2 regions of the Sinomonas terrae genome follow, and region 2 is predicted to be linked to the other one. Evidence: predicted binding sites of a transcription regulator. Region 2 holds the regulator's gene; the other holds the start of a gene.

Region 1 (11,522 bases), 1.3 Mb from region 2:
ACCTTCTTCTCGGTAGGCGGCGGCTTCATTGTCCGCGAGGGCGAGGAGGAAGCGGCCCAGAAGGAGCTCGAGGAGTCGAAGCAGGAGCTCCCGTTCCCGTTCCACACGGCCGCCGAGCTCATGGGCCGGTGCGCGTCGAAGGGCCTATCGATCAGCGACATCATGCTGGTCAACGAGAAGGCCTCCCGCAGCGAGGAGGAGATCCGCGAGGGGCTCCTGCACATCTGGCATGTCATGGAGGCCTGTGTCGAGTCCAGCCTCAAGCGGGAGGGGCTGCTGCCCGGGGGACTGAAGGTCCGCCGTCGTGCCCCCGACTGGCACGAGCGCCTCCTGAAGGAGGACAAGGACCGGGATCCGCTGTACTGGCAGGAGTGGGTCAACCTCATCGCCCTGGCGGTGAACGAGGAGAATGCCTCGGGCGGGCGCGTGGTGACGGCGCCGACGAACGGCGCGGCCGGGATCATTCCGGCGGTGCTGTACTACGCGCTCAACTACGCCCCCGGCATGGCGGGCGCGACCCAACAGGACAAGGACGACGCCGTCGTCCGGTTCCTGCTCGCGGCCGGCGCCGTCGGGGTGCTCTACAAGGAGCAGGCCTCCATCTCGGGAGCCGAGGTGGGCTGCCAGGGCGAGGTGGGCTCGGCGTCGTCCATGGCGGCCGCGGGCCTCGCCGAGGTGATGGGCGGGACCCCCGCCCAGGTCGAGAACGCGGCCGAGATCGCCATGGAGCACAACCTCGGCCTGACGTGCGACCCGATCGGGGGCCTCGTCCAGGTGCCGTGCATCGAGCGCAACGCCATCGCGGCGGCGAAGGCGATCAACGCCGCCAAGATGGCGCTATGGGGCGACGGCTCGCACCGGGTCTCGCTCGACGAGGTCATCGTCACGATGCGCGAGACCGGGCGCGACATGAGCAGCAAGTACAAGGAGACCGCCATGGGCGGCCTCGCCGTCAACGTGGTGGAGTGCTGAGAGGTGGAGTGCTGAGAGGGGAGTGCTGAGAGGGAGGGGCTAGCGCCGCTACGCCTCGGCGTGCTCCCCTTCTGAGATCTCCTCGAGCATCTTGCTGCAGAACGCCGCGAGATCGTCGGGCTTGCGGGATGTCGTGAGTCCGCGGTCCGTGACCACCTCGCGGTCCACCCAGTTCGCGCCGGCGTTCCTGAGGTCCGTCTGGAGCGACGCGTAGGAGGTCATCTCGCGGCCCTTGACGGCGCCGGCCTCGATGAGGATCCACGGCCCGTGGCAGATCGCGGCGATGGGCTTGCCAGCCTCGAGGAAGGCCTTCACGAACTCGACGCCCTTCTGTTCGAGCCGCATCTTGTCGGCATTCACGGTGCCGCCCGGAAGCACGAGCGCGTCGAAGTCATTCGGGTCGGCCTGGTCGAGCGTCACGTCGACAGGGAACGACTCGCCGTGCTCCCAGTCTCCCTTCATCGCCGTGATCTGGCCCTCCTCGGGCGAGACGAGCGCTGGATCGCCGCCGGCTTCCTCGACCGCCTTCCACGGCTCGGTCAGCTCGACCTGCTCGACGCCGTTGGTCAGGAGGAACGCAACCTTCTTGCCTCTGATGTTGTTCGCCATATCTCGTCGCTACCCACTGGCAGCGTGGTAAACCGCACACCTCCCGGCGACTAGACTGGGTTAGGCCCCGAGACCCGACCGAAGGGACGCACCCTACCTTGAGCAGCTTCACCGCGCGCTTCGCGAGCCAGGACGAAATCGAGCACTGGGACAAGCACGTCACCGCGAATCCCAACGGCGGGAACCTGCTGCAGTCGGCCGCATTCGCCGCCGTCAAGAAGAACTTCGGCTGGGACATCCGGTATCTCGTCCTCGACGGGCCCGAGGAGAGCAGCTACAACCTCGTCCTCGAAAAGTCGTTCCCCGTGATGGGCCGGCTCTGGTACCTCATCAAGGGCCCCGACGTCGCATCTGTGGACGACGTGCCGGCGGCCCTCGAGGCCGTCAAGGAACTCGTCGAGCGGGAGAAGCTCCGGGTGTTCGCGGTGAAGATCGAACCCGACATCGTGGATTCGGACGCGGCGCGCGCCGTGTTCTCGAAGGCCGGCCTCGTGAAGTCGTTCAACCTCCAGCCGAATGACTCCACCGCGATCCTGGACATCACTCCGGAACCCGGTCCGCTCCTGCGCAGCCTCCATTCCCGTGGGCGGAACGCCGTCCGCCGCGCCGAACGCGAGGGCGTCCAGGTCGAGGTGGCCGAGCCGACGCTCGCGAACTACCGCACCATGCACGCGCTCATGACGGGAACGCTCAACACCAAGTCCCGCAGCGGCGCCCAAGTCCGCAGCTTCGAGTACTACCGCCAGTTCTGGACCGAGTTCACCTCCCGTGGGCAGGGCCGGCTCTACTTCGTGTACGAGAACGGGCGTCCCTCCGTCGGTGCCTTCGTCATCAACTACGGGCGCAAGGCGACGTACAAGGACGGCGGCTCCCTGCAGCAACGTTCCCAGTACGGCGACTCGCACCTCGTCCAGTGGACCGCGATCCTCGACATGAAGACCCTCGGCTGCACCGAGTACGACTTCTGCGGCACCCCGCCCGCCGACAAGCTCAAGGACACCTCCCACCCGTTCCACGGGCTCGGCCTCTTCAAGACCTCCTTCACGAAGTCCGTCACGGACTTCGTCGGGGCTTGGGACTACATCATCGACGTCCCGCGGTACACCGCATGGACGACGGCGGGCGAACGGGTCGCACGGCAGCTCTACACCCGGCGCACGGGTCAGCAGTTCTACTGAGGGAAGGCATCATGGGCGAAGAGGACGCACGCACCCGGCCGATGCCTCCCATCTCGCCCGCACAAGCGCGGGCGAACAACGCTGCAGCGGTCCGCATGCTGCGGCGGCTCATGACCGGCGACAGCCCACCCACCGCGCCGCTCTCGATCGTGGACCGGCTCGCCGCCAGCCCCTATGCGAACCCGACCATCCAAGTGGGCGGCGTCGACGAGTCGGCGCGACGGACCCTCGATTTCACGCTGCTCCTCGCCGAGACGATGTTCCGATACGGCGCGGGCGCTCTCGAAGTCGAGTCCTCGATGATCGCCGTGACGGCCGCGCTCGGGCTGCAGCACATCGAGGTCGACATCACCAATCAGTCGGTTGCGATCAACTACTCTCCCAGGGATCAGACCCCGATCCAGCTTCTCCGCGTCGTCCGTTCGTGGACGAGCAACTATGCGGGGCTCGCGCTCGTGCATCAGCTCGTGAGCGAGATCGCCGCCGGCGGGGTGGGCCGGGACGAGGCGATGCGGCGGCTCCAAGGCATCACGAAGCGCGCGAAGCCCTTCCCCCGCTGGGCGGTGACGGCGGCCTACTCGCTCTTCGCCGCACTGTTCGTCGGCGTGCTCGGCGGCGGGCTCATGGCTTCGCTCATCGCGTTCCTGAGCAACCTCGGCGTCTCGCTCGTGACCCGGGTCATGGGGCGGTGGCGCGTCCCCGACTTCTTCACGACCCTCGCGAGCGCGTTCCTCGTGACACTTATCGCGCTGCTCATGTTCTGGGCCAAGATGACGATCGCGCCGGCGATCGTCGTCGTCGGTGGGATCCTCCTGCTCCTGCCCACCTCACGGCTCGTCTCTGCCACCCAGGACGCCATCAACGGCTTCCCGGTCACGGCCGCGGGACGCTTCCTCTCCGCGTTCCTCACGTTCGCGGCCCTCGTGGCCGGGATCGCGGTCGCGTTCCTCGCAGGCGAGCTCCTGGGCGTGTCCCGCATCGACGTCACGCAGACCTTTCCGCCCTCGTACCCGTATTGGGTCCAGGTGATCCTCATCGGGGCGGCCGTTGCCGCCATCGCCGTCACCGAGCAGACGTCGCGGCGGCTCGTGGTGCCGACGGCGCTCGTGGGGGTCGTCGGGTACTTCGTCCTCACGGGCGTCCAGCTCACCGGCGTCGGCGACAGGGTCGCTCCGGCGGCGAGCGCCGTCGTCATCGGCTTCCTCGCCCGGATCGTGGCGCTCAAGATGGGCGCGCCGCAGCTCGTCGTGGCCGTTCCGGCCGCACTGATCCTGCTGCCCGGCCTCACGATCTTCCGTTCGATGTACGTCGCGACGCTCGACGTCAATCAGACCGGTGCCGGGGCGGGAGGGATGCTCACCGCGATGGCGATCATCCTCGGGGCGGCGGCCGGTGTTGTGCTCGGCGACCATCTGGCCCGCCCGTTCACCCAGAAGGCAGGGTCGGTCGAACGGCGCCGCCGCTGGATGCGCCGCTGAACTGTTAGATCTGGCCGACCGGCATCTTCTTCTCGGCCTGGAACTGGTCCTCAACTCGGCCATGCGCCCAGTATCCCGAGAGTGAGAGCTTCTCGCGCGGCAGCTCGCGCTGCTTGAAGATGGCGCGGAGCTCCTTCATGGCCCCACGCTCGCCGTGCGCGAAGACGCTCGGCGTGCCGGGCAGCCACTCGGCATCGGCGATGGCCTGGGCGAGGACCACGGTCTCTCCCGCGGGCTCGCCCTCGCGCGAAATCCACCGGATGTCGATGCCTGAGGGCGATTCGAGCTCCATGACGTCGGCGCCGGAGCCGATCTCGAGGAACGCGATCCCGCGGGCCTCGCCGGGGAGGGCCTCGATGGCGGCGGCGACGGCCGGCAGCGCGGACTCGTCGGCGGCGAACAGGTGCCACTCGGCTTCGGGATCGGGGGAGTAGGCCCCGCCCGGGCCGGTGCAGATGAGCCTGTCTCCGGGCTTTGCGGCGGCCGCCCACGGTCCAGCGACGCCCTCGTCGCCATGCACTACGAAGTCGATCGCGAGCTCGCGGGCCTCCGGGTCGAAGGATCGGACGGTGTAGGTGCGCGTTACGGGCCACTGCTCGGCAGGGAGCGATTCGCGCAGTGCCGCGATGTCCACGGGGCCCTCGGGCCATGCTCCGTCTGGCAGCTGGGTGGGAAACGAGACCTTGACGTACTTGTCGGTGAACCCGTTGTCAGCGAACGCGTCGAAGCCCGCGCCGCCGGCGACGACGCGCACGAGGTGCGGCGTGAGCCATTCGGTCCGGGCAACCACCAGATCCAGCGTGGGGCGGGGCTTCTTGGCGGGAGCCGTGGTGGTGGAGGCTGATGTCATGCGGCCCAGAATAGCCGTTCAGCCCCACGCGATCGGCTCTGCACCTTGTTCGACGAGTAATGAATTGGCCCGACTGAACGGACGCGAACCGAAGAATCCGCGAGACGCGCTCAGCGGCGAGGGGTGCGCGGAGGCGATGATCGGCGTCGTGCCCAGAATCGGCCGGACGGACTGAGCGTTCCTGCCCCACAGGATGGCCACGAGCGGAAGGCCGCGGCCGACGACGGCGCGCACCGCCGCGTCTGTCACTTCCTCCCAGCCCACGCGGCGATGGGAGCCCGAGTCTCCGGCCCTCACCGTGAGCGCTCGGTTGAGCAGGAGAACCCCCTGCCCCGCCCACGCGGTGAGATCTCCGCACGAAGGCGACGCCCCGACGTCGTCCGCCAACTCCCGGAAGAGGTTGGCGAGGCTCCGCGGTAGAGGGGCGACCTCGGGGCGCACCGAGAAGCACAGCCCCATCGAATGGCCGGGAGTGGGATACGGGTCCTGGCCGATGACGAGCACACGGACCGCCGAGAGCGGATCGCGGAACGCGCGGAGGACGGCGCCGGGCGGCGGGAGGATGACGGCGCCGGCCGCGGCGTCCTTCGCCGCAGCGCGCAGGGCCCGGCGGAGCGCGGCCTCAGCCGGTGCGAGCGCTGCAGCCCATTCGGGGTGCATGAGGTCTTCGAGCGGCGCATTGGCCATCGCGGCGAGGGACTCGGCCTCCTCGGCTGGGGTCGGCAGGGGCGGGGTGGATTCCGCGCGGGACGGTCCATCTGGGAGCTCGAAGAGCGGCTCGGTCTCGGTCACGGTCTCCAGTCTCGCACCCGAGGCGAATGACACGTGTGTAGTTCCCTTCTAGACTGATGCGAGGTTTGGAAGGTCGGCCGAAGGGAGCGGACGTGGGTGCAGCGGAGCCGGGAGAGGCTTGGGAGCGCGAGGACCGGATGGGGCTCTCGGAGCGGGAGATCCAGATGCTCGCCCTGGAGCGCAACTGGTGGAAGTACGCCGGTGCCAAGGAACAGGCGATCCGGGAGCTCTTCGACCTCTCGGCCACCCACTACTACCAGCTCCTCAACGCCCTGATCGACACCGAGGCGGCGCTTGCGCATGACCCAATGCTCGTGAAGAGGTTGCGTAGACTTAGGACGTCGCGGCAGCGCGCGCGCACGGCTCGTCGCCTGAGCGGCAGCGCGTGAGCCTGCCGCGGTCTCCCCAGCGGAACATCGGACGAGGACCTGACGCCATGAGCACCTACCCCCGTGACGAGTTCGACGACATCCCCGAGACCCCACGGCGCCAAGGAGTGCATCGGACCCGCGTCACCAGCGCGACGGGTCGCCGGGGGGCCTTCGCGTGGGTCCTCCTGGCCGCGGCCGTCGTCGTCGTGCTGGTCGCTGCCGCGCTCTTCCTCGTGCCCAAGCTCCTCCGCCCGACCTCGTCCCCGGCCCCCGCGGGCACCTCGCACACGACGGCGAGCAGCACCCCTAAGGCGTCCCCAACCACGACTCCCAGCCCGAGCAGCGCCCCGTCGACGTCCGCCTCGCCAACCGCCACGTCGCCCAGCACCCCGACACCAACCGCAGCGGCCGCAGACCGGACCCTCCCCGTGGGCGTCTACAACGCGACCACGACGTCTGGGCTCGGCAACAAGGTCGCAACGACGGCCCGCTCCGCCGGATGGACGGTTGCTGCAGTTGGGAACTGGTCCGGAACGCCCGTCAACACCTCCGTCGTCTTCTACCGTGACCCGACCCAGAAGGCCTCAGCGGACGCTCTCGCCTCCGACCTCGGCATCGCCACCGTCCTGCAGGCGCAGCAGCTCGGCTACCCGCTCGCTGCCGTGATCGGCCCCGGGTACACGGGCTAGTGATCCGCCGTCCGGGAGCCGGGTCGGCAGGCCGAGCTGCGCTCCGGGCCGGCGCGGGCGTTGTCGCCGTCCTGGGACTTTCGGCGTGTTCGGTCTTCGCGACGAACGCCCGGCTCGCCCAGACCGAGGCCTCCGGCGACGGTGTGCTGCGCATCGGCATGCTGCTCGACAACACCGGTTCGGCGGCCTTCCTGAACGATGCCCAGCAGGCCGCCGTCGAACTCGCCATCCAGCAGGCGAACGCCGCGGGCGGCCACAAGGGGCGCCCTATCGAGTTCCTGCAGCCCTCCGTCACCTCGGACACCGCGGCGGCCGCGCGCCAGCTCGTGGCGGCGAAGGCCGACGTCGTCATCGGGCCAACGGACTCAAGCCGCGCCCCCGCGGCCATCGACGTCCTCGACAAGGCCAAGACCGTCCTCATCTCGCCGGCGAACCTCGACCCCGCGCTCTCGGGTTACGGGAGTGGCGGCTACTACTTCCGCACCGCTCCGCCCGAGACCGCCGAGGGTGCCGCCCTCGTGGCCGTGGCGAAGGGCAAGGACGCGACGAGCATCGCTGTCCTGCGGCAGAAGGGCGCCTACGGGCAGGACGTTGGTGACGCCGTCGCCGCCGCGGCAAAGGCGGCGGGGCTGGCCGAGAAGGGCAGCGGCGAGTTCTCAGGGCACGACGCCGGGTCCGCCGCGGCCGCCGCCCGTGCCGCAGGCGCGGGAGCGGTCGTCGTCGTTGCCCACGACGAGGCGCAGGCGGTGCTCGCCCAGGTGCACGATGCCGGAGTCCCCGGCTCGAAGATCCTGCTCGCCGACGCCGCCGTCGCCCAGTACGCCACGGGGCTGGCCAGCGGAGCGCTCGACGGCGCGAGCGGCCTTGTGCCGGGCCTCTTCCCGAGCGCAGCGTTCGAGACGGAGATCCTCAAGCAGTCTCCCGGGCTGAAGGACATGACGTTTGCCGCGGAGGCGTACGACGCCGCAGCCCTCGCGATCCTCGCCGCCGGTGAAGCCCAGGACGACGCCGGGGCCTCCATCGCCTCGCACTTAATCGGGGTATCGGGCGGTACGGCGGGGCGCGGGGGAGCGGCTCCCCGGACGAAGTGCACGGCGCTCGCAGACTGCCTCGGTCTCGAGTCGAAGGGGAAGCCCATCGACTATGACGGTCAGTCTGGGCCCATTGCCTTCGACGCGAACGGCGACATCACGACCGCGAACTTCACCGTCATGAGCTATGGGACTGACAACACGGCGCATCAAGCCGGCACCCAAACTGTCGCGCATTGACCTCCGCACTGACGGAGATCCCCGCTTCTGACGCCGCTCTGTTCGCGATTGGCATGAAGCGCAGTCGGCGCTTGCACTCGACCGGGCAGAGTGCTAATTATTGACCTAGCACTCCCACGGGTTGACTGCTAAGTCGGCGGGTTCGCAAAGGCTCGCCAGACCGCCGTCGTCCGAGGGGGGAAGGGAACACCTCGCTGGGGTGAGGCGTCCGCCGACCGGGAAGGAACGGGAAGCTGGCGCCGGCCGTCGCGGGCGCTGCAGCGGGTGCGCTCACCACACGATCGTCCCGAAAGGACAGAAGCCGTCATGGCCAAGATCATTGCATTCGACGAAGAGGCCCGTCGCGGCCTCGAGCGCGGTCTCAACCAGCTGGCCGACGCTGTCAAGGTCACTCTCGGCCCGCGTGGCCGCAACGTCGTCCTTGAGAAGAAGTGGGGCGCCCCCACGATCACCAACGACGGCGTCTCGATCGCCAAGGAGATCGAGCTCGACGACCCGTACGAGAAGATCGGCGCGGAGCTCGTCAAGGAGGTCGCCAAGAAGACCGACGACGTCGCTGGCGATGGCACCACCACCGCTACAGTCCTCGCGCAGGCCCTCGTCAAGGAAGGCCTCCGCAACGTCGCCGCAGGCGCCGACCCGCTCTCGCTCAAGCGCGGCATCGAGAAGGCCGTCGACGCCGTCACGGCCGAGCTCCTCGAGTCCGCCAAGGAGATCGAGACCAAGGAGGAGATCGCCGCGACCGCGTCCATCTCCGCCGGCGACCCCCAGATCGGCGAGCTCATCTCCGAGGCCCTCGACAAGGTGGGCAAGGAGGGTGTCATCACCGTCGAGGAGTCGAACACGTTCGGCCTCGAGCTCGAGCTCACCGAGGGCATGCGCTTCGACAAGGGCTACCTCTCGGCCTACTTCGTGACCGACGCGGAGCGCCAGGAGACGGTCCTCGAGGATCCCTACATCCTCATCGTCAACTCCAAGATCAGCTCGGTGAAGGACCTCGTCGCGGTCCTCGAGCGCGTGATGCAGGCCAACAAGCCGCTCCTCATCATCGCTGAGGACGTCGAGGGCGAGGCTCTGGCCACGCTCATCGTCAACAAGCTCAAGGGCACGTTCAAGTCCGTCGCCGTCAAGGCTCCGGGCTTCGGCGACCGCCGCAAGGCCATGCTCACCGACATCGCGATCCTCACGGGTGGCCAGGTCATCGCCGAGGAGGTCGGCCTCAAGCTCGAGAACGCCACCCTCGAGCTCCTCGGCAAGGCCCGCAAGGTCGTCGTGACCAAGGACGAGACCACGATCGTCGAAGGTGCTGGCGACGCCGAGCAGATCGCCGGCCGTGTCGCCCAGATCCGCGCGGAGATCGAGAACTCCGACTCGGACTACGACCGCGAGAAGCTCCAGGAGCGTCTCGCCAAGCTCGCCGGCGGCGTCGCCGTCATCAAGGCGGGCGCGGCCACTGAGGTCGAGCTCAAGGAGCGCAAGCACCGCATCGAGGACGCCGTCCGCAACGCGAAGGCTGCCGTCGAAGAGGGCATCGTCGCCGGTGGTGGCGTGGCCCTCATCCAGGCTGGCGCCAAGGCGTTCGCGAACCTCAACCTCGAGGGCGACGAGTCCACGGGTGCCAACATCGTGAAGATCGCGATCGAGGCTCCGCTCAAGCAGATCGCGTTCAACGCTGGCCTCGAGCCGGGCGTCGTTGCTGACAAGGTCCGCGGCCTGCCCGCCGGCCACGGCCTCAACGCTGCCACCGGCCAGTACGAGGACCTCCTCGCCGCTGGCGTCAACGACCCGGTCAAGGTGACCCGCTCTGCTCTGCAGAACGCTGCCTCGATCGCCGGCCTCTTCCTCACCACGGAGGCCGTCGTCGCCGACAAGCCCGAGAAGGCTGCCCCGGCGATGCCGGGTGGCGACGAGATGGGCGGCATGGGCGGCTTCTAGCCCCCACACCGTCTCGGGTACGGATAATCCGGCCCGGGAGCGTTTCGGGTACGGATATTCCGGCCCGGGAGCGTCTCGGGTACGCCGGACGGCTGCCCCAAGAACGACGGCGGGGTCCCCACTTCGGTGGGGGTCCCGCCGTCTTTGCGTTTCGGGTACAGATATTTCCCCCATCACACCTCTCGGGTACGCCAACTGTGGGGCATCTCGGGCGCACAAACTCACCTCCAGCAGCGTCTCGGGTACAGATGCTCGCACGGAGAAGAATGTGCGGGAGGACAGAACGCGCACGACGACGGAGGGCGCCTTTCGCACGGAAAGAGCCTTCCGCCGTCGTGCCTGAGACGGTCAGGGGTGGGGGTATCTGTACCCGAGACGGTCAGGGGTGGGGGTATCTGTACCCGAGACGGTCAGGGGTTAGGCTTCGGGGGTTCCCTGGTGGAAGCGGAGGCGCCATCGGCCGTCGGCGCGCTGCCAGAGGGAGCTCCTTAGGGCGGAGCCGTCCGAGCCTTCGGTGCGGTAGAGGACCTGGATGAGGTCGCGTGAGAGGGGAGCGGCCTCGACGAGTTCGAACGTCACGCTGATCTCGGGGGCCTGCACGAGGGCGTCGACGATCTCCTCCCTCAGCCAGAGCCGTCCCGATTGCCCGATCTCGCGGTACTCCGGATGCAGGAGATACGCGAGCTGGCCGAAGTCGCTTCGCGTCTCGGGGTCGAGCAGTTCCTGTTCGAGTTCGACCACGGCCTCGACTTCGCGCGGTTGTGCCAGCAGGTCTGGCTCAACCCGACCGTCGGGCTCAGAGTCGGAGTCTTCGAGACCTTCAAAGAGCCCGTCTTGAACTGGTTTCGACGTGGGCTCAGCCGCTGCTTTCGGCAGCTCCCGCGGCAGTGCGCCCCCAAACCCCGGCCCCTCGACCGGGACGACGCCGGCTTGGAAGGCTGTAGCACAGGCCCTCGCTCGCTCGTCCGCGGCCTCGTTGAGCGAGTGGCCCGCATGGCCCTTGACCCATTCGAACCTGTAGGAGCGGCCGACGAGCTCTTCATCAATCTGGCGCAGGAGATCCACGTTGAGCACGGGCTTGCCGTCGGCTTTCTTCCAGCCGCGTCGCTTCCAGCTGGGCATCCATTTGGTGACGCAGTTGATCACATACTGGCTGTCGCAGAGTATGTGCAAAGGCTCTTGGGGCAGATGGGCCGTGGATCGGAACAGGTCGAGGACAGCCATGAGCTCGCCCTGGTTGTTCGTGCCGTGCGGCCAGCCGCCCGCATGCCACCGGTCCTCGTCGACGTACCACGCCCAGCCCGCGGGGCCGGGGTTTCCGAGGGCAGAACCGTCTGCGGCGGCGGTGATTGTCATGCCGTCCATCCTGCCAGAACA
Region 2 (11,522 bases):
GTACGTGCGGACGTACTCGATCTCCTCGATCGGGGTGTGATACTCCGGGTTGCCTTCCGGTGATGCGCTCGCACCCGTGCCGGGGGCGGAGTTTCCCGCTGCTTGCTCTGCTCGGCGCAGGATCTCGCTGTATTGGGTCCGCGCGCTGGCCACGAGATCCTTGGAATATTGTTCGGCCTCGGCGACGAACTTCTCCGCCAGGACCTGGGCCTGACTGATGATCTTGACCATCTCGTCCTTGCCAGCCGTTTCTCGTGCCTCGAGCTGGACGCGGTCCGCGCTCATCTGGTCGGAAACGGCCTGGAGGAACTGGTGGACGGCCTGAGGGTCGTAGCCGTACTCCACTTGGGCGAACGTAGCGGTTCGGACCTCGGCGGGGCTGATCCGGGTTCCGTGGGTGCTGGTACTCATCGTGTCCCTTCTAGCTGCTCTTCTCCGGTTGGGGAGGAGTTGTCCTCGATGCCGGTGTAGTCCTCGTATCGGATGTCTCCGCGCGGTACCCCGGACCCGACAAGCTCACTGACGGCGTGGGCCACCATTGGGCCCGAGCCGCAGACCAAGGCCAGTCGGCCCGACGACGACGCGTGCGTCGCCGCGGCGCTGCCGACCTTCCCCTTGAGGCCCGGGAAGGTCGCGTCGTCTGAGACGACGGGGTGGAACGAAAACCAGGGTTCGTGTGCGGCCAGGGCCGTCAGACGCGGCTGGTCGTAGAGGTTCCAAGGCACCCGGGCCCCATGGAAGAGATCCACCCGGGGGCCGGAGCCATTCTCGCGCCACTGGGTCGCGGCGCTGTCGAGCACTGCAGATAGCGGGGCCAGGCCCGTCCCGCCGGCGACGAGGAGGAGGTCCCGGCCAGCCTCGGCCTTGAGCTGGTCCCCGACGGGGGCGCCGATGCGGAGAACGTCGCCAGGATTCGTCTTCCGCACCGCGGCGGTGCTGAAGAGCCCGCCCGGGACAAGCTGGACGTGGAACTCGACGGTCCCGTCCGCCCGCTGCGCGTTCGCAGGGCTCAGGTACCGCCAGGTGCGGGGCAAGGCTGGGACCTCGACGGCGGCGGACTGGCCCGGAGCGTAGGCGAAGTCGTGGGGGAGGCGCACCTGCAGGACGGCGACGTCGAGGCTTCGGCGTTCGACGGCGGTCACTTCCCCATCCCACCAGGGCGGAGTTTCGTCCGAGGCGTCCTCGGCGGCGATGACCATGACCTTGGCGATGAGCCCGTAGGCCTCCGCCCAGTCCGCCGCGACCTGCTCGGTCCACTCGGCTCCCACGAAGCGCTGGAGGGTAGCCAGGAACGAGGAACCCAGCATCGAATAATGCTCCGGGACGACCGCGAATCGTCGGTGGTCGCGTCCGAGCTGGCCGAGGAATCCGTTGACCTCATCGATCCGGTCCACGCGGCTGATGATATGACCCAGTGCAGCAAACAGCTTGTCCCGCTGGGCGCCCATCGCCACCGGGAACATCTCCCGCAGCTCTGGGTGGTGGGCGAAGAGGTGCGAGTAGAAGTACAGCGGAACCTCGTCCCCCTGGGCGGTCGCGATGGACCACGTCCGCTTCAGGGCATTCGAATCCATGTAGCCGTCCCTTCCGCGCTGTACGCGCGTTCTCTGCCTGAGGTCCAGAAGGGCTCCTTCGAGCCCAGGTCCCCCAAGCAGCCAAGGGCCGCTCGCAGAAAGCTACACGCTCCGGCTGCGCCAATACCAATCGGGACGGCGCACGCCCGGTTGTCGGTGCCTTCGAGCGGCTGGCAAGTTGGCCGAAGTCCCGGCACATGGCAAGGTTGGTCTGTGAACTCCACGGCGCTCGGAGAAGGATCATGATGGCGGCCGCAGGACGGCGAGCCCCGAGATCGGGGCCCTCGAACTCCTCCGCAGCTGGGATCGATTTCAGGAGCGCCGCTCCCGCTCCGGTTGTTCTCGTCTCCGGGCCCGAGGACTACCTTGCGGCGCGAGCCATGGATTCCATACGGAAAAAGGCGCGCACCGCGCATCCCGATCTTGAGCTCACGCGTCTCGATGCCCAGACGTACGCACCCGGCGCGCTCCTGCTCGCGGCGTCCCCGTCACTGTTCGGCGAGCAGAAGTACATCGAGGCGAGCGGCCTCGAATCGATGAACGAGGACTTCCTCAAGGACGCTCTGGCCTACCTCTCCGCTCCGGAGCCGGACATTGTCCTCGTCCTTCGGCACGCCGGCGGAACCCGCGGGAAGAAGCTCCTCGACGCCGTGCGCGGCTCGGGGGCGCCAGTCGTCGACTGCCAGCCGCTCAAGAGGGACGCGGACAAGGCGGCCTTCGTCGCCGCCGAATTCAAGGGGTCCGGGCGCCGGATCGAGCGCGAGGCAATCGACGCCCTCGTAGCAGCAGTTGGCAGCAGCCTGGCGGAACTGGGGGCGGCATGCAGTCAGCTTCAGCTCGATTCGACGTCGACCGTGGACGTCGCAACCGTCGAGAAGTACTTCGGCGGACGGGTCGAGGCGACCGCCTTCAAGGTGGCTGACGCCGCACTCGCCGGCCGCGCCGCCTTAGCGCTGTCCACCTTCCGACATGCCGTCGAGACCGGAGTGGACCCCGTTCCGATCGTCGCCGCCGTCGGTTCGAAGCTGCGGACGCTCGCGAAGGTGGCGGGCGAGAACGGCTCTGCCCAGAGCATCGCGCGAACGCTCGGTCTGCAGCCTTGGCTTGTGGAGCAGGCTCAGCGCGACATCCGGGGGTGGACACCGAAGAGCCTCGCGACGGCCATCCGAGCCGTCGCCGAGGCCGACGCCGAAGTCAAGGGACTCGCCCGGGACCCGGCTTACGCCGTCGAGCGGGCCCTCGCCGTCGTGAGTGCATCCGCGCGAGCCCGCTGAGCCCGGGGCCCACTTAACCACCTGGGGCCGGGCATCCATGCGGATGCCCGGCCCCAGCTGTTGCCTGACGGGTGTGTCAGAGCGCGTTGACCTTCTTGGCGATCGCCGACTTGCGGTTCGCCGCCTGGTTCTTGTGGATCACGCCCTTGCTCACAGCCTTGTCGAGCTTCTTGGTCGCACGAAGCAGCGCCGAGTTCGCGGCGTCCTTGTCGGATGCCTCGACGGCCGCGTTGACCGAGCGGATGAGGGTCTTGAGCTCGGACTTGACGGCCATGTTGCGCTGGCGGGCCTTCTCGTTGGTGAGAATCCGCTTCTTCTGGGACTTGATGTTCGCCACGTGTGAACTTTCTTGTTTCGCTAACAGGGTCTAGAGGGCTTTCAGGCCGGCCTCGACTGAGCGGCGTGGGGATGCCTATGGCAGCCGACCATCAGTGCCCGTCGACCTGCACGGACACACAGCAGTCAATCGTAGCAGACCGAGGCCGTCCCGATCCCTTCATCCCGCACGGCGCGGCGCGGGCTCCGGGCTCTGCGGCAGGACAGGATCCGTGGGAGACTGGGAAGTCAGCATTGCCCCGCTGGCACAGGATAGCTGGATAAGCAGTAGCAGCGCACGAACAGCATGCCGCACAGAGCAGTAGAGGACGTACAGGGTGTCTCCACAGGCCCGCACCGCACCGGTGCCCGCCGCGACCGATCCGTCGATCATCCGCAACTTTTGCATCATCGCCCACATCGACCACGGCAAGTCGACCCTCGCGGACCGCATGCTGCAGTTCACCGGGGTCGTGCAGCCGCGCGATATGAAGGCGCAGTACCTCGATCGCATGGACATCGAGCGCGAACGCGGGATCACGATCAAGTCCCAGGCGGTCCGCATGCCATGGGAGGTCGAGGACGTCTCGTATGCGCTCAACATGATCGACACCCCCGGCCACGTCGACTTCACGTACGAGGTGTCGCGATCACTGGCCGCGTGCGAGGGAGCGGTTCTGCTCGTCGACGCTGCGCAGGGCATCGAGGCCCAGACGCTTGCGAACCTGTACCTCGCCATGGAGAACGACCTCCATATCATCCCGGTCCTGAACAAGATCGACCTCCCCGCGGCCCAGCCTGAGAAGTACGCCGAAGAACTCGCCAACCTGATCGGTGGCGATCCGGCTGAGGTTCTGAAGGTCTCGGGGAAGACCGGAGTGGGCGTGGAGGGCCTCCTCGACCGCATTGTGCAGGACATCCCAGCCCCCGTCGGCGATGCCAAGGCTCCCGCCCGGGCGATGATCTTCGACTCGGTCTACGACACGTATCGGGGTGTTGTGACCTACGTGCGCGTGGTCGACGGCGCGCTCTCGCCGCGCGAGCGAATCCAGATGATGTCCACGAAGGCCAGCCACGAGCTCCTCGAGATCGGGGTGATCTCGCCCGAGCCCATCCCGAGCAAGGGCCTCGGGGTTGGCGAGGTCGGCTATCTCATCACGGGCGTGAAGGACGTGCGGCAGTCCAAGGTCGGCGATACCGTCACGAACCTCTCCCGCCCGGCGGCGCAGTCCCTCGGCGGCTACGAGGACCCCAAGCCGATGGTCTTCTCGGGCCTCTACCCACTGGACGGCTCCGACTACCCCGATCTCCGGGATGCCCTGGACAAGCTCAAGCTCAACGACGCGGCGCTCGTCTACGAACCCGAGACGTCGGCGGCGCTCGGCTTCGGCTTCCGCGTCGGCTTCCTCGGGCTGCTGCATCTGGAAATCGTGCGCGAGCGCCTCGAGCGCGAGTTCAATCTCGACCTCATCTCGACTGCTCCGAACGTCATCTACGAGGTCACCCTCGAAGACAAGTCGGTTGTCACGGTCACCAACCCGAGCGAGTTCCCGACGGGCAAGGTCAAGGAAGTCCGGGAGCCGATGGTTTCGGCCACCATCCTCGCCCCGAACGAATTCGTCGGCGCGATCATGGAGCTCTGCCAGGGCCGTCGCGGCCAGATGAAGGGTATGGACTACCTGTCCGAGGACCGCGTCGAGCTGCGCTACTGGATGCCTCTCGCGGAGATCGTGTTCGACTTCTTCGACCAGCTCAAGTCGAAGACACGCGGGTACGCCTCGCTCGACTGGAAGGCCGAGGGAGAGCAGGCCGCGGACCTCGTCAAGGTCGACATCCTCCTCCAGGGCGAGCAGGTCGACGCCTTCAGCGCCATCACCCACCGCGACAAGGCCTATTCGTACGGGGTCATGATGACCTCGAAGCTGCGCGAGCTCATTCCGCGTCAGCAGTTCGAGGTGCCGATCCAGGCGGCGATCGGCTCCCGCATCATCGCGCGCGAGAACATCCGCGCCATCCGCAAGGACGTCCTCGCAAAGTGCTACGGCGGTGACATCACCCGCAAGCGCAAGCTCTTGGAGAAGCAGAAAGAGGGCAAGAAGCGCATGAAGATGGTGGGCCGCGTGGAGGTTCCCCAGGAGGCGTTCATCGCGGCGCTGACCACGGACGAATCGAAGGACAAGGCCAAGAAGTAGGTACTACCCAGGTGCACGTTTTCACTGCGGCCCACCAGAAGGCGGTGGCGTAGGTTTGGCCAGCAGCCTTCCGCTCGGGGACCCGGCGCCGGCCGACGGCGTCCTGCCGCCCCAGGCGGCCCTAGACGCCGAGGCGCGGAGCTTCTCGCTCTACGCCCACATCCCGTTCTGCTCGGTACGCTGCGGCTATTGCGATTTCAATACGTACACGGCGGCCGAGCTGGGCGGGGGAGCTTCGCAGAACGAGTACGCGCAGACGGCCGTCGACGAGGTGCGCCTCGCGGCTCGCGCGCTCGACGCCTCAGGGGTGCCCCGGCGTCGTCTGTCCACTGTGTTCTTCGGCGGAGGCACTCCGACGCTCCTGCCTGCCCACGACCTCGCCGCCATCCTCAAGGCAGCGGTCGGCGAATGGGGCCTCGCGCCGGGCGCTGAGGTGACCACGGAGGCCAACCCCGACTCGGTGACCCCTGACTCCCTCCTTGCCCTGCGGGAGGCCGGATTCACGCGCGTATCCTTCGGCATGCAGTCAGCGGTCCCGCACGTCCTCCGTGTTCTGGACCGCACCCATACTCCAAGCCGTGTCCCTGAGGCCGTCCGCTGGGCTCGGGATGCCGGGCTCGACGTGAGCCTCGACCTCATCTACGGCACCCCCGGGGAGAGCATGGATGACTGGCGCTGGTCCCTCGATGCCGCCCTCGCCTCCGAACCAGATCACGTGAGCGCCTATGCCCTCATCGTGGAGGAGGGCACGCGCCTTGCCGCGCAGATTCGCCGCGGTCAGGTCCCTGACGTCGACGACGACGACCACGCGGCCAAGTACGAGGTCGCCGATGCGGTCCTCGGCAGCGCCGGCTTCCACTGGTACGAGGTGAGCAACTGGGCACGGAGCGCAGAGGGCGACAGCCCCGATGCGGGCAGGTTCGAGTGCCGCCACAACCTCGCCTACTGGCACGGCGGGGACTGGTGGGGCGTGGGGCCGGGCGCGCACTCGCACGTCGGCGGGGTCCGCTGGTGGAACGTCAAGCATCCGCGCGCCTACGCCGCACGTCTGGCCCAAGCGGAATCGCCGGCCGCAGGACGTGAGACGCTCGACGACGCGACGCGCCTGGAGGAGCGCATCATCCTCGAGCTCCGACTCGCCGCTGGCCTCCCGATCGGCGTCCTCCCCGCGTCGTCAAGACACGAGGTCGCGGGGCTCATTGCCGAGGGTCTCGTCGACGGACCCTCCGCGTTCCAGGGGCGCCTCGTCCTCACCCTTGCGGGGAGGCTCCTCGCGGACGCGGTGGTGCGCCGCCTCATGCCCTGAGCCGGGCACGCCACCTTTGCCCGGACCGGACCTGCAGGGCCGGGTCCGGGCAGATCGGCGTCTACTCGAACAGGCTCACTTGATCCACCGCAGATTGAATCGGTAGCGGAACGGCTGCCCGCGGTTGACCTCGATGCCTGCGGTCACGGAGAGGATCGCGAGCCCCACCCAGATGAGCGTCGCCACCACAGCAAGGTAGACACCGATCACGGGGATGAACGAGAACAGGTTCAGCACCAGCGCGGCGAGCGTCGGAGGCAACGTGAAGTTGAGCGCTTCCTTTGATTCCTGGGCCGTAAAGGGGCCTCGATCCTTGAAGCAGAGGTAGACGAGCAGGGAGGGGACGCAGCCGAGAATCCCGCCGAAATGTGCGAGGGTGGCCCACTGACGGTCTTCGCTGGCGGTAAAAGGCTCGCTGCCTCCGACCTTCCCGAGCCTGCCCCCTTGGGGCTCACGGTGATCCTGCCAGTTCTGGGACACAGCACTTCCTTGCGTTCGGGAACAGGGTCTTGGCCCTCAGAATACCGAACTCAGGCGGTCAGGAAGTCGATGACCTCTTCGACTCTGCCGAGGAGTGCGGGCTCGAGATCGGCGTACGTGCGGACGGCGCCGAGGAGGCGCTGCCATCCAAGGCCGAGATCCTCGGACGTTTCGTGAGGCCAGCCGAAAGCACGGAGAATGCCGGTCTTCCAGTCGAGTCCGCGGCGGACGGTCGGCCACGCAGGGATCCCGAGGGTCTGCGGTCGAATGGCCTGCCAGACGTCCACGTAGGGGTGCCCCACGATCAGGACGTTCCCCCTGGCCCCGGGCACCGCAAGTGCCTTCTCGGCGATTCGCGTCTCCTTCGAGCCTTCGACAAGGTGGTCGACGAGGATGCCGAGGCGTCGCTCGGGACCGGGCTGGAAGTCCGCGACGGCGGCGGCGAGGTCGTCTACTCCGTGGAGAGGCTCGACGACGATGCCCTCAAGGCGCAGGTCGTCGCCCCAGACCTTCTCGACGAGTTCTGCGTCGTGCTTGCCCTCGACCCAGATGCGACTCGCCCGCGCCACTCTCGCCCGAGCGCCGTCGACCGCGACTGATCCCGACGCGGTCCGTTTGGGAGCCGCCGCCTTCTGCCGTGGGGCCGGGGGAGCGAGGCGGACGGGTCGCCCCTCGAGCAGGAATCCGTAGCCGAGTTCGAACGAGCGGGTCTTGCCGCGCCGATCCTCGAGGCTGAAGACGTGCATTCCGCCGGACTTCTCGACCCGTGTGACCGCGCCCACCCACCCCGTCTGGCTGTCCTCTAGCACCATGCCCAACTCGATGGGCACATCTGGCAGGACGGTCTTCTTGGGGGCGGCAATGTCAGCCGGCCCCCACTGGTCGTAGTAGGACACCCGGTCCTCGCCTCCTCGCACTGCTGCCCAGATCTGGATCGGCTTCATGCTACTGGCGAGACGGCGTCGGCTCGGGGCCTTCCGGCCGCGTGTCCCGATGCCCTGGGTGGACGTGCGGGGGGCGCATAATAGATTTAGCACTTGGGTAGAGAGAGTGCTAAGGAATTGAGGAACGTCCTGTACGGGAAGCGCGTTGCGCAATGAGTACTGTCCGCAGGACGCAGCGAGCAATGTCCGCAGGGGAGGTGGAATGAACGAGCCGCGCAAACTCGAGGTGCTGAGGGCAATCGTCGAGGACTACGTCCACTACCGGGAGCCAGTTGGATCGAAGGCCCTCGTGGAGCGCCATCGTCTCGGCGTCTCGAGCGCGACGATCCGCAACGACATGGCCGCCCTCGAGGACGATGGCCTCATTGTTGCCCCGCACACGAGTGCGGGCCGGGTCCCGACGGACAAGGGCTATCGCGTCTTTGTCGATCAGCTCGCGGCAGTACGGCCGCTCTCTGCTGCGGAGAAGCACGCGATCCAGTCCCTCCTGGAAGGTGCAGACGATCTGGACGACGTCCTCGAACGCACCGTGCGGCTGCTTTCGCACCTCACGAACCAGGTCGCCGTCGTCCAGTACCCTCAGCTGGGCCGCGCGCGAGTGCGCCACGTCGAAGCGGTGGGCCTCGCCCCCCGTCAGGTCCTGCTCGTGCTCATCGCAGACAGCGGCACCGTCGAACAGAGGGTCGTGACGTTGGGAGAGGACCTCGACCACGACAGGCTCGCGGTGCTGCGCCAAGGCTTTCTTGCGGCAACGGCAGGCAAGCCGGTCGCGCAGGTCGGGGCGAACGTGGCGGGGATCATGGACTCGCTCCTCCCGGAGGACCGTGCCGTCGCGGCAGAGCTCGCCGCAGGGCTTGCTGCCCTTGCCGCCTCAAGCCGCGAAGAGCGGATCGTGACGGCAGGCACGGCCTACCTCGCGCGGTCCAACAGCGACTTCCTCCTGAGCATCTCACCGGTGCTCGAAGCCCTTGAGGAACAGGTTGTGCTCCTGCGCCTCCTGTCCGAGATGGCAAGCGATGCGCGTGGTGTCGCAGTGGCAATCGGCCACGAGACCGCCGCCGACTCGCTCGCCGAGACCTCGGTCGTGGCAACGGGGTACGGACGGGACGACGCCAAGATCGGCGTTCTCGGCCCGACCCGAATGGACTACCCGGCCACGATGGCAGCGGTACGCGCGGTCGCGCGATACCTCTCGAAGATCCTCGCCGGAAGCTAGAGAAAGAAGACAGTGAGCAGCCATTACGAAACCCTCGGCGTGTCACCGGATGCGAGCGGCGAGGAGATCAAGAAGGCCTACCGGAAGCTGGCGCGCCAGTTCCACCCGGACGTCAACCCGGGCGAGGAAGCATCGGAGCGCTTCAAGGCCGTGACCCACGCCTATGAGGTGCTCTCCGACCCCGAAAAGCGCCGCGTCTACGACGCGACAGGCAACGAGAACGGGACGGACAACGGGTTCTCGGGCGCCTACAACGGGGCGGGCTTCGCCTTCCAGGACATCTTCGAGACGTTCTTCGGAGGGGGAGGGGCGCAGACGGGCCCGGCTTCCCGGGTGCGACGCGGCCAAGATGCCCTGATCGCGGTCCGGATCGAACTCAAGGACGCAGTCTTCGGAGTCAACAAGAAGATCGAGGTCGACACAGCGGTCCTCTGCACCCGCTGCGAGGGATCCTGCTGCGAGCCGGGCACACAGCCCGTGCGATGCAGCGTCTGCCACGGCAGCGGGCACGTCCAGCGCGCGGTGCGCTCGATCCTCGGCCAGGTCATGACGACGGCGACATGCCCCTCGTGCGGCGGCTTCGGCACCGAGATCCCGAGCCCCTGCAACGAGTGCGGCGGGGAGGGCCGCGTCCGCAGCCGGCGTTCCCTCACGGTCAAGATCCCAGCCGGCGTTTCCACGGGTACCCGGATCCAGCTCGCCGGCCAAGGCGAGGCAGGTACGGCGGGCGGGCCGACAGGCGATCTCTACGTGGAGATCCGGGTCGCCACGCACACGACGTTCTCGCGTGACGGCGACAACCTGCACGCGACCCTGAGCGTCCCCATGACGGCGGCGGCGCTAGGGACCGAGCTGACGCTCGAGACTTTCGACGGCGAACAGACCATCACGCTCCACCCGGGCACACAGTCCGGCGACGTGATCACGCTCCAGCACCTCGGTGTGGCACGCCTGCGGGGCGCCGGCCGCGGAGATCTGCTGGTGCACGTCAACGTCGAGGTCCCCACCAAGCTCGATGCGGAGCAGGAGGAGCTCCTGAGGCAGCTCGCCAAGCTCCGTGGAGAGCATGTCGCAGAAGGGAAACTCGTCGGCACGGGCGGGGGAATGTTCGCGAAGCTGCGAGACAAGTTCGGGAACCTCTGACGTGTCCAACCCCGTCTTCTTCGTCGACCCGGGCTCGCTCGAGGCGCTGGGGGAGGGCGACGTCGTCACCGTCAGGGGAACCGAGGGCCGCCACGCGGCAACGGTCAAAAGGCTCGCACCCGGGGAACCGGTCGACCTCGTCGACGGGTGCGGCGTGCGTGGCCGGGGCCGGGTGGCCCGTGCGGAAGGCGATCTCCTCGCCGTCGTCCTCAACAGCGTAGAGCGCGAGCCGCGGCCACCATACCGGCTCGTGCTCGTGCAGGCGCTCGCCAAAGGCGACCGCGACGAGCTCGCTGCCGAGGCGGCAACCGAGCTAGGCGCTGACGCTGTCATCCCTTGGCAGGCAGAACGCTCGATTGTGCGGTGGAAGGGTGAGCGGGGCGCCAAATCGCTCGCGAAATGGCGCGCGGTCGTCTCGGCTGCAGCAAAGCAGTCTCGGCGGGCTTGGGTGCCGGAGGTCGAGGAAGCGCACGACGACGCGGCACTCACCGCGCGCATCGCGGCGGCGTCCCTCGCCGTCGTCCTGCATGAGGAGGCAGTGGAGAGTCTCAGCTCCGTGCTTGATCATTTCAGCGCGGGCGAATCGCCGTTCGAGGGGGAAGTGCTCTTCCTCGTCGGCCCCGAAGGCGGGATATCGGCCGCTGAACTCGATCGTTTCGTCTCGGCCGGGGCCAAGCTCGCGCTCCTCGCGCCCCACGTGCTGCGATCGTCGACCGCCGGCCCCGCGGCCCTCGCGATCGCGGGCGACCGCCTCGGGCGCTGGCCAGCAAAGAACTGACGTTCGAGCAGTCACGCCGCCTAACGGGTGACCGTGAAGTCCTTGGAATCCCATGCAAGCGCTGCGGGATCGCCGGCTCCAGGATCGTTCGGGAAGACGCGCAGCACGTACTTGCCCGGGGGCAGGGCAATCGAGAAGCGATACTGCCCTTGATTCTGGCCCGAAGGGGCGGACACTGTGTGGCCGCTCGTGACGACCGGTGCCTTGTCCGTCTTGATATCGGCCCGCGAGACCTGCCAGAAGACCTCGGAGCCGGGCGCCGTCGTCCGTCCGTCCGCGGTGAGCTGTCCGTGCGGTGAG

Evidence for each region. Region 2 encodes HrcA, which represses chaperone genes, less so after heat shock. Its sites were predicted from a motif close to TTNGCACTCGNNNNNNNCGAGTGCNAA; they were not measured.
Region 1: the regulator HrcA is predicted to act here: its motif matches at 8,281-8,307, upstream of groL (chaperonin GroEL).

Annotation. Positions count from the first base shown of each region.
Region 1 covers NZ_JAKZBV010000001.1:3,457,084-3,468,605, reverse strand. The annotation lists gene L0M17_RS15980 (L-serine ammonia-lyase) at 1-972, shown strand, start outside; gene L0M17_RS15975 (type 1 glutamine amidotransferase domain-containing protein) at 1,021-1,581, opposite strand; gene L0M17_RS15970 (lipid II:glycine glycyltransferase FemX) at 1,680-2,759, shown strand; gene L0M17_RS15965 (threonine/serine exporter family protein) at 2,771-4,237, shown strand; gene L0M17_RS15960 (siderophore-interacting protein) at 4,242-5,087, opposite strand; gene L0M17_RS15955 (uracil-DNA glycosylase) at 5,106-5,879, opposite strand; gene L0M17_RS15950 (DUF3263 domain-containing protein) at 6,017-6,268, shown strand; gene L0M17_RS15945 (LytR C-terminal domain-containing protein) at 6,316-6,939, shown strand; gene L0M17_RS15940 (ABC transporter substrate-binding protein) at 6,939-8,210, shown strand; gene groL (chaperonin GroEL) at 8,517-10,145, shown strand; gene L0M17_RS15930 (ribonuclease HI family protein) at 10,563-11,501, opposite strand.
Region 2 covers NZ_JAKZBV010000001.1:2,140,567-2,152,088, forward strand. The annotation lists gene L0M17_RS10005 (DivIVA domain-containing protein) at 1-411, opposite strand, end outside; gene L0M17_RS10010 (globin domain-containing protein) at 408-1,574, opposite strand; gene holA (DNA polymerase III subunit delta) at 1,820-2,848, shown strand; gene rpsT (30S ribosomal protein S20) at 2,925-3,185, opposite strand; gene lepA (translation elongation factor 4) at 3,502-5,355, shown strand; gene hemW (radical SAM family heme chaperone HemW) at 5,411-6,661, shown strand; gene L0M17_RS10035 (DUF4870 domain-containing protein) at 6,737-7,141, opposite strand; gene L0M17_RS10040 (DUF3097 family protein) at 7,192-8,085, opposite strand; gene hrcA (heat-inducible transcriptional repressor HrcA) at 8,288-9,301, shown strand; gene dnaJ (molecular chaperone DnaJ) at 9,314-10,444, shown strand; gene L0M17_RS10055 (16S rRNA (uracil(1498)-N(3))-methyltransferase) at 10,446-11,222, shown strand; gene L0M17_RS10060 (GerMN domain-containing protein) at 11,243-11,522, opposite strand, start outside.